DNA from 3 places in the Halanaerobium sp. ST460_2HS_T2 genome. Region 3 is predicted to be linked to each of the others. Evidence: riboswitches for the same ligand, from Rfam matches in the RefSeq annotation. Region 3 holds a riboswitch; each other region holds the start of a gene.
The links. Region 3 has a riboswitch for cyclic di-GMP ahead of DFR80_RS00850 (sensor domain-containing diguanylate cyclase). Riboswitches for the same ligand answer to the same signal wherever they lie in the genome.
Positions count from the first base shown of each region.

Region 1: it holds a riboswitch for cyclic di-GMP, as region 3 does, so the genes downstream of both, DFR80_RS04820 (hypothetical protein) here and DFR80_RS00850 (sensor domain-containing diguanylate cyclase) in region 3, are expected to answer to the same signal.
Region 2: it holds a riboswitch for cyclic di-GMP, as region 3 does, so the genes downstream of both, DFR80_RS05965 (hypothetical protein) here and DFR80_RS00850 (sensor domain-containing diguanylate cyclase) in region 3, are expected to answer to the same signal.

Region 1 covers NZ_QPJF01000007.1:57,681-60,963, forward strand. The annotation lists gene DFR80_RS04810 (MBL fold metallo-hydrolase) at 1-834, shown strand, start outside; gene DFR80_RS04815 (DUF3006 domain-containing protein) at 857-1,075, shown strand; gene DFR80_RS04820 (hypothetical protein) at 1,149-1,661, opposite strand; cyclic di-GMP riboswitch class I at 1,673-1,748, opposite strand; gene DFR80_RS04825 (alkaline phosphatase) at 1,913-3,274, opposite strand.
Region 2 covers NZ_QPJF01000009.1:63,582-66,864, reverse strand. The annotation lists gene DFR80_RS05975 (DNA repair exonuclease) at 1-1,103, opposite strand, end outside; gene DFR80_RS05970 (hypothetical protein) at 1,119-1,586, opposite strand; cyclic di-GMP riboswitch class I at 1,750-1,824, shown strand; gene DFR80_RS05965 (hypothetical protein) at 1,866-2,111, shown strand; gene DFR80_RS05960 (DUF4870 domain-containing protein) at 2,224-2,583, opposite strand; gene DFR80_RS05955 (pyruvate carboxylase) at 2,802-3,283, opposite strand, start outside.
Region 3 covers NZ_QPJF01000001.1:183,518-186,800, forward strand. The annotation lists gene DFR80_RS00845 (response regulator) at 219-581, opposite strand; gene DFR80_RS00850 (sensor domain-containing diguanylate cyclase) at 902-2,062, opposite strand; cyclic di-GMP riboswitch class I at 2,183-2,273, opposite strand; gene purH (bifunctional phosphoribosylaminoimidazolecarboxamide formyltransferase/IMP cyclohydrolase) at 2,586-3,283, opposite strand, start outside.

The sequences.
Region 1 (3,283 bases), on a different contig from region 3:
CATATAGGGGGGCTGGTTGATATAATTAACAGCTTTGAAGTGAAAACTGTACTGGACAGCGGTAAAATACATACATCTCAAACTTATGAGAACTATCTGCTCAAAATCGATCAGGAGAATATTAATTTTAAAACACCCCGACGTGGGGATCAATTTGAAATTGGTGAAAGTAAAATTACATTTCTTCATCCTGAGGAATCATTAGAGAATTATAGTTTAAATAATTCCTCGCTGGTCTTTGTACTTGAATATGATACCCAGAAATTCTTATTTACTGGAGATATAGAAAAAAAAGTTGAAAATAAACTGCTGTCTGAATATCCTGAACTTCAGGTGAATTTGATCAAGGTACCTCATCATGGAAGTAAAACTTCCGGTTTAAAAAGCTGGATTAACAGTTTAGAACCTGAACTGGCAGTTATTCAGGTAGGGGCTGATAATCATTATGATCATCCAGCAGCAGAGATTGTGGAACTTTATCAAAAATTAGGAGCCCGGGTTTACAGAAACGACTTAAATGGTAATATTGTAGTTACAGCTGATGGAAACAATTATACAGTCAAAGTTGATCAAATTACTGATCTAAAAAATAGCAAAACTTATTCCGAAACTAAATCAGCTGCTGCTGAGAAATATAACAGTTTAATTAATATTAATACAGCCAGCGAAACTAGTTTAGACAGGCTCTGGGGTATTGGACCGGCAACAGCCGCAAAGATAATCAGTTATCGAGAAAAGAATGGCTATTTTAAAAAAATTGAAGAAATTAAAGAAGTCGATGGTATTGGTGAAGAAAAATTTAAACACTGGCAGAACAAAATTACTGTAAATTAAAAAATAAAGAAAGGATGATTTGATGAAGGTAACTGTTGATAAAATTGAAGCAGAAAAAGCAAGATTATTGATTCGCCCGGAAGAAAAGTTAGACTTTTATCTTCCCTTAAGTGAGCTACCAGAAGGAACTGAGGAAGGAAGTATTTTAAATATTGAATTTGAACTCAACAAAAATGAAAAAAAGGCTGCCCAAAAAAGAGTAGGCAACCTTTTAAACAAACTGAAAAACAAAAATAATTGATTTAATATAATACCTCCAGGTAGAAAGTCTAACTAAAAGAACTATCTACCTGAAGGTATTTTGATTACTTATTTTAGTATAAAACAGGAGTAATACTGTGTCTTAAATCAAGTTCCAAATTATTAACTGAAGCTCTATAATCAGGATCTAAAATAAACTTTAAATCAAAACTTATCTGTCTGACACCTTTTTCTCCTCTAAATTTAGCTGTGGTTGAATTCAATTTTTGCCACTCAAAATCACTTTGATCAGCTTTTTTTATCATAACAGTGGTATTTAAATTTCTATTATTTAACCGGAGATACCAATCAGCATTACTTAGAATTTCAATACTTAATCCATCTTCGATAATGATTTCTCTACTTCCACTGTAATTTGCCATCAAAAAAGTATAGTCGATATCAGCTTTATCAACTACTTCTACTCTCTGAAAAACCGGAATCCTGGCTTCAGTCTGAACACTTCGTTCAATTAAATTCTTCTTTTTAGCAGCAGCTTCAACATAATCAGTAGTAAGAAAAAAATTCAGAAATAAAATCATAAACATTAAACTAATTCCACTTATCACTCGAAATTTAAGCTTCATTTTATCCTCCTTTTAGCAGCCGGCTATCTCAAATTGAGATCCTCAGCTTTGTGTCCTTACCTCACGATAAGTTTACCTTTATTAAAAAGAGTTTCTAACTCTTTATTAACCTTAATTATATCAAGATTAGTAAATTTTTGTCAAGTTATAATTTCTGACAGCAATCTTATATAGTTATAAAATTTAAAAGTGGCAGATTAGAATCTGCCACTTTTGAGTAAAACTATTATTTTATAGATTATCTATTTATTTTACGGACGCATTGCTTCAAATAGTACTTTGGAGAATTCAGTATTTTGGATAACTCCATTGAAATCTTCAGTCTCAGGTCCAAAAGCGAAAATTGGAACTGAATTAAGTGTATGTCCACCAGTATCAGATTTTGCCCGTACATCTGCAGCAACTACGCCAACATTATTTTTTTCAGCAATAATTGATCCGATTTGCCAGCCTACTTTATATTGATAATAAAGTGAACCATCATCTTCATTTACAATATTACTATTAAACTCTCTAGCTTCTTTTTCAGTTAATTCAAGATTAGCATATTCTTTAAATACGCGCTGAATACTATCAATTGTATATGCATTTCCAGATTCAGTTTCAACTAATTTACCAGCCATATATTCCGGAGAGACTTCAATATTCATTAGAGCTTCTTTATTAATAGGTTCAGTTACAGAAAATCCTAAAGTTTCATGGTCTGCAACAACAACCACCATTGTATTCCCATTTTCTCTGGCCCAGTCAACAGCATATTTTATGCTTGCATCAAAATCAAGAGTTTCTGCTACAACTCCCGGTACATCTGCTGCATGAGCTGCATGGTCAATTCTTGCTCCTTCTGCCATCAAGAAAAATCCATCTTCATCTTCAGAAAGAACATCAATCGCTTTTGTAGTCATTTCTAAAAGACTTGGTTCTTTTGAATCTAGATCATCACGATCCTTGATATAATTCATATAAGAATCATTAAACAGGCCAAGCACTTTACCATTCATTGGCATTACTCTTTTTAATTGTTCCTTATCTGTTACATACTGATAACCCATTTTTTTAGCCTTTGCTATTAAATCTTCGCCGGCTTCTTCTTTCATAAAATCTTCTCGTCCACCACCAAGAACAACGTCTACATCGTTATCTAAAATCTGTTTTGCAATTTCTCCCCCCATACCGCGATCTTTAACAGAGGCAGCAAAAGTAGCTGGAGTAGCATCTGTAACCATATTGGTACTTATAATCCCTGTCGCTTTGTTTCTTACTTCAGCAAAATCCAATACAGAATCCAACTCTGCTCCATTTTTATTCATAGCCACAGCACCATTGTATACTTTATTACCTGTAGCCATCGCTGTACCAGCGGCAGCAGAATCAGTAACCCCTTCTGTAGAACTGGTCATCATAAGACCAACATTGGGCATCTTCATCATTTCAAGTTTATAATCCTTGTCTCCAGCCATATATCTAGTCATGTCCATCTGGCCGATTCCCATACCATCACCAATCATTAAAATGATATTCTTTACCTCAGCCTGAGCCGCTGCAGTAAAAACAAGAGAAAAAATCAGAAATAATGAAGCTACCACCATTAATCTTTTTGACTTTTTAAGCATAAATCTTAA
Region 2 (3,283 bases), on a different contig from region 3:
AGTGGGTTATTATTTTTTAAACTTTTCAGATCAGGTAATGTTTTAGCAGTTCTAAAAATAAGAGAATGGATCCAAACAACAGGATAATGTCTGTAATTTTGCTGACGAAAATAATTGACTAAACTTGCTTCGAGCTCTTCTCTGTTATTTTCAACATGCTGATGCAGTTCTGTCCGCCCTTCAATCAGCAGACGAATAATAACTGCTTTAATCTGAAAATTTTTATTTCTGTTTTGGTTTGTTATTTTATCTCTCATTTTGTTAATTTCATCAGTAATTAAATTTTGAAGTTGACTTATATTTTTTAATCCTTCTTTTTCTAAATTAATTTTAAGTTTTAGATAGATAACAGGCGCCAGCGAAATAAACTTTTCTTTACTATTTAAATTTTTATCAACCTCAACCAGAATTACTCCTTTATTACCTTCCTCGCTGATGTTATGAGCCTGCAGAGTTCCCGAAAAATAAATGGCAGGTTGCTGATTTATTTTTTGATACTGATGTAAATGTCCGAGAGCCCAGTAATCAATATCATCTTTTGTAAGTAGTTCACCTTTATTAACTGGAACATAGTGGTTATTATCCTTGCTCAGTGCTGTGTGCAGTAGCCCAATATTAAAAATAGAACTATCAGGAGCAGTATAAAAATTGTACATTGTTCTTGACTCAAATTTTTGTCTGTATGATTGACCTATAATTCTGGCAGCTGTTATTCCTTCTTTTTGATATTCTTTTACTTCTACTTCTTCGCTAGAAAAATAATGTACATTTTCTGGAAGTTCAAAAACCTCGTTTTCCATACCAGCGGGATCATGATTACCAGAAATCAAGTAAATATCTATTCCTTTTTCTTTTAAAAACTGAGTCTGATTTAAAAAAAATCGGCTGGCCTTAACTGAACGTGCCTCCCGATCATAGAGATCACCAGCAACTACAATAAAATCAACTTCTTCATTAACGGCCAATTCAACTAAGTTCTCAAAAGCTATTTTGCCGGCATTAGAAAATAAATTTTTATGATTAGAATTATTTATTCCATTACAGCTTAATTCTTTTCCAAGATGAACATCTGCTGTATGTATAAATTTAATTGGTTTCGGCATTACACTCCTCCAGTCTTAGCTGTAGTCTCTTTCAGTTCTGTTTTCCCATTTTACAAAAAACCAACTAAAAACAAAAATCTGTACTGTAATTTCCGGCAGTCCAATTAAATGTTCGACCAGAGACATCTTTGTATAAATCATTCCTTCTATTGAACCCGGGATTGGCGCTACTGAGCCAATTAGAGAAAATCCCCAGATCAAAAAAAACATTTTCACCCAGGCATAATCACTTTTAATTAAAGTATTATAAAAAGGGTATAAAATAAAAGCAAAAAAAGCTCCTCTAAAAATTTGAAAAACAGGTGCCAGCCTGACAATTGTGGAATCGGGTGAACGAAAATTAGAAAATGCATCCATCGTAATAAAAGCACTGGCATAATTCTGAAGATTTTTAAATACTACACTGATAAAAACATATGTTATAACATGGACCAGTATAAAACGAATTGTAAAATATACAAATCTCTTAGAAGGTTTTAACATCTTATTCCCCTTTTTCTTAAATATTTTTGAATATAATAGAAAAACTAGTCTCTTAATATTAATTCTATATAAAAGAATTAAATCCTGTAAATTATTTTATATGTAAAGCAGTTACATTGACTTGTCCAAATTTTAGGAATATAATTAGTTTATAATTAAGGAGAAGCAAAAATAGCTAAGCATTTGTAAAAATGCGGCGCAAAGCCATGGACCCATTCAGGGCCGCCAGGCTGCCAGATCTCCTCCCTGGAGTAAGGTCTTTTAAAAGGAGGTAAGCTCATGAAAAATTGGAATCGTGTGCTGGCAGTTTTTTTGATTTTAGTTCTAATCTTTAGTATCACTTTAACCGCTCTGGCTGTTGTTGTCAATCCTCCTGATGATCCTGAAGAACCAGAACCACCTTCCAAAGACAAAGGGAATAATGGAATTGGAAATGGTATTGATCCTCAACCACCTGGAGATCCCAAAGAAAATGATACAGATGAAAGTAATTTACCTCCAGGTCAGTTAAAAAAAATTAAATAAAATTTAATTAGCCTGTAGAGTTTTAATTCTACAGGCTCTTTTTAGAAGCAGGCTATTTAAACTTAATAAATTATAATCAATAAATACTATAATCAGTAAATAATTCTCTTAATTATTTACTCTTGTCCTCAAAACTTTCACCAAAGGTTAATTCCTCAGCCAGATCACCGACATAAGGAAGTTTAAATATTTCTCCATTATAAGCCTTATACATTAATAAAAGCCAGAGAATTGTACCCACAAATGTTATTAATGAAGAAATCAGAATTCCAATTAATGGAATTACAAGCACCAGTGATGAAGCAATAAATAAAGAAAAAAAGGTAATCAGTGACTGCATTGCATGAAAACGAACATGATTATTGTCTTTTTCTATAAATAGAAAGATTAAACCTGTTACCCAGATACCGGCATAAGCCAGAATGGCTTCTACATTTTCATCAAGACCGAGACTGGTTTTTTTATGATACATAATATTTGAGATTATTATCTTTCAAAAAATACTAGATAAAATCTCTATCCCCCTTTTTTCTATAATTTTTATTCAGAAAATTTAATTATTTCTTATATTTATATTTTAACACAAAATATAAAAATTAAAAAGCAGTTTAGCAGGTTAAAAAACCGCCTCAAATTTCTTAAAAGAGGCGGCCGCTAATTTTATATTCCATTTAGATGATAACTTTTAGTTTACTCTAATTCCAGAATTAATTCTCCAGATTCAAGCTGCTGTCCCGCTGCAGCATGGATTGCAGCCACAGTACCATTAGTTGGAGCAGTAATATTAGTCTCCATCTTCATGGCTTCCATAATTACAAGACTCTGATTTTTCTCAACTTCTTCCCCTTCTTCAACTAAGATTTCAACAATATTACCGGGAAGACTGGCTCCAATTTCCAATTCATTTTTAGGATCAGCCATCTGCTTGGAGCTTACATCAGAGGCAGCAGTACTTGCCTCATCATAAACTTTAATTTCTCTTCTGAAACCATTAACCTCAAAGGCCAATCTGCGGTAACCCTGATCATCCACCTTTCCAATCTCTAATAGTTTAACCACCAGAGTTTTACCTTCCTCAACTTTTATTTCACTGGTTTCTCCCTCACGTAAAGCATGAAAATAAACATCACTTCCCATATGGCTTAAATCACCATACTCTGCCAGATAGTCAA
Region 3 (3,283 bases):
AATAATCCACTGGTATTATATAATTGTAGCAAAGAAATAAACTTTGTTATCCCCTTTTTGAAGCTGTTGCAGAGGACAGCTTTAAGCATAGATAAAAGTAATAGATACTTTTCTCCTTGTTTTACCCACCTTTTTCCCGAGGTGGGTTTTTTCATTTTAAAAAAAATTCTCTATCTTTATATTTATTAAATAAAAGATAGAGAACTAATTTAAATATTTTACTGTATATTTAATTTATTAATTGTTTCTTCGATTTTTCCTTTTTTAAATGGTTTAACTATAAAATCTTTAGCTCCAGATTTTATTGCTTCCAGTACAATCTTTTTTTGCCCCATTGCACTGCAAATTACAACTTGAACATCAGAATCAATTTTTTTTAGCGTTTTGACCGCTTCAATACCATCCATTTCGGGCATCGTGATGTCCATAAAAACTATATCGGGATCCAGTGATTTATATTTATCAACTGCTATTTTCCCATTTTCTGCTTCACCAACAATTTCATGTCCAAATTCCTTTAGAATTTGTTTGAGCTTTAAACGCATAAATGCTGTATCATCTACCACCATTACCTTTGCCAAATTAATCACTCCTATTCTTATTGTTATATAGTTATAGATTAAATAATTTCTCCAATTTAATCTATTTCTAATCTTACTTTAAAGGTTTTTTAATAAATAATTGTTACTATAAATATAGAAAAGATAAATACTTTATTTATCCCCTTTTTAAGCTGTTGCAGAGGACAGCTTTAAGCATAGATAAAAGTAATAGATACTTTTCTCCTTGTTTTACTCGCCTTTTTCCCGAGGCGAGTTTTTTCATTTTACATAAAATTTCTTTACTGATATCAGGATTATATAAAACTTTCGATATAAGTGGGGGATGATTTCAATTAAATTTATTTCTTTTTTGATTTGTTTTTTGCTTTATTAGCATACATTCTTTTATCTGCTTTTCTAAAAACTTCTTCTAAAGATATCTCTTCACTTTTCTTTACTGCATATCCAATCGAAATAGAAAAAATTTCTATTAGATTTTTTTGCTTTAAATAATCGCTTTCTTTTTCTTTAATTCGATTACATATTTTTTCAGCTTCATCGGAGTCGGTCTCCGGTAAAATAAGAGCAAACTCATCTCCTCCAATTCTTGCAGCGATATCAATCCCTCTAATTGATTCTTTAATCATCTGAGCTGCAGTTATTATATAATTATCACCCTGCTGATGGCCAAAATTATCATTAACATATTTTAAATTGTCAAGATCAGCTATTAAAATTGCTACCGGTAACTTTCTGCTCGAATCCAGGCGCTCCATTTCATTTTCAAAATACCTTCTATTATAAAGTTCAGTCATTTCATCATGTAAAGAAAGATATTTAATTTCTCTTTCCTTTTTTTTATTCTCTGTAATATCTAGTGAAGAACCTACAATTTTTTCTACCTCTCCCTTATTAATTACTGGCGTTAGTTTAGTTAACCATACTCTTTTACCCGCTGGTAGAGTAAGCTCTTCTTCATAACTAATACTGCTTTTTTTATCCAAACAGCGTCTATATTTTTTTTCTAATTCAGGTCCTACCTTTTCCCCAAAAATTTCGATCGGTGTTTTACCAGCAACTTCTTTAGTTTTTAACCCTGTTGCTTTTTCATGAAAGCTGTTTAAACGCTGATATCTAAATTTACCACTCTCAACATTAATTAGAAAAATTGCATTCTCAACATTAGATAAAATAGTTTCGTATTCCCTGGATAATTTTTTTAATTTTAAACTATTCTCTTTACGCTCAGAAATATCTCTCACACTTACTATTATTCGCTTCAGGCTATCTCGGTTACGCCTGAGTTCATTCTCTAAAATATTGTGATTTGTAATATCTTTTGCCTGACAAAAAATATTTTCTACATCACCAGGATCTTTTCCCAGAAATTTTGCATAACTCAAATTTGCCATTTTATAAGTATATGGGTCTTTATAATAACAGATTTTCTGTTCAAGATTATTAACAATATTTTCATTAACCTTTTTTTCGATCAAATTATCTACTGCTCTTTTACTCATTAAAAAAATGGACCTCCTTCAATATCCACTCAACTTAAAACAATAAGTTCAGTAAAAAAATTAAATTTTTATTATTTAATCAAAAATAGCCAGCAATAAAAATCACTGGCTATTAATTCCCGAGGCAGATCTGACAATCATAGATAATATTAACATCCTTAGACTCAGATTTTTGCGTCACAGCCTTTCGACTATTTTGCCTTTAAATAAATTATTAGATTTTAAAGTAATTACTACTATTATATAAATATTCAAGATTAAAATAAAAATCCCTTTTTAAAAGTCAATTTTTTCTAAAGATGAATATTTATATCATTATAAAGCATTATTTTTAATAACTTTTAAACAAAAATAAAAATTCCCCATTCTTATCTTAATGGCTGAGTAGGGACCATTAAAAAGAATGGAGAATTGATTAGGGAAATTTATATTAACCCAGCATAAACTGGGTTTTTCTAATAATTATCTTTTCCAAATAACTACTTATAACAACAAAATAAATTTAATCTAAAATAAAGTGAATTTAGTGTCTAAAATGCCTTTTGCCAGTAAAGACCATTGCAATTCCCAATTTGTTACAGGCTGCAATTACCTTCTCATCTCTGATTGAACCCCCCGGCTGAATTATTGCTTTAATGCCAAGTTCGGCAGCTTTTTCTACTGCATCAGGGAATGGGAAAAACGCATCAGAAGCAACAACTCCACCTTCCTGGCGGCCTTCAGCTTTACGGCCGGCAATAATCATTGAGTCAACTCTGCTCATCTGACCGGCACCAACACCAACTACCATCTCATCTTTAGCCATTACAATTGCATTTGATTTAACATGTTTAACTACCTTCCAGGAAAATAATAGGTCTTTTATCTGCTCTTCAGTTGGAGCTTTTTCGGTCACTACTTTAAGATCCTCAGCAGCAGTCTGAGCTAAATCTCTATCCTGAACTAAAAGACCCCCTGTTACCTTTTTCATACTGTAGCCAGGTTTTTCTCTATTAATAGAAAGCTCACCGGTTTTTAAAATCCTCATTTTTTCAGATCTAGCTTTAAGAATTTCTAATGCCTCTTCTTCATAATCGGGAGCTATAACAACTTCTATAAACTTATCCTGATCAGCAATTTCTTTAGCTGTTTCAGTATCAATTTTTCTATTTACTGCCACAATTGAACCAAAAGCAGATAATGGATCTCCTGCATGGGCATTAACAAAAGCATCTTTAAGCG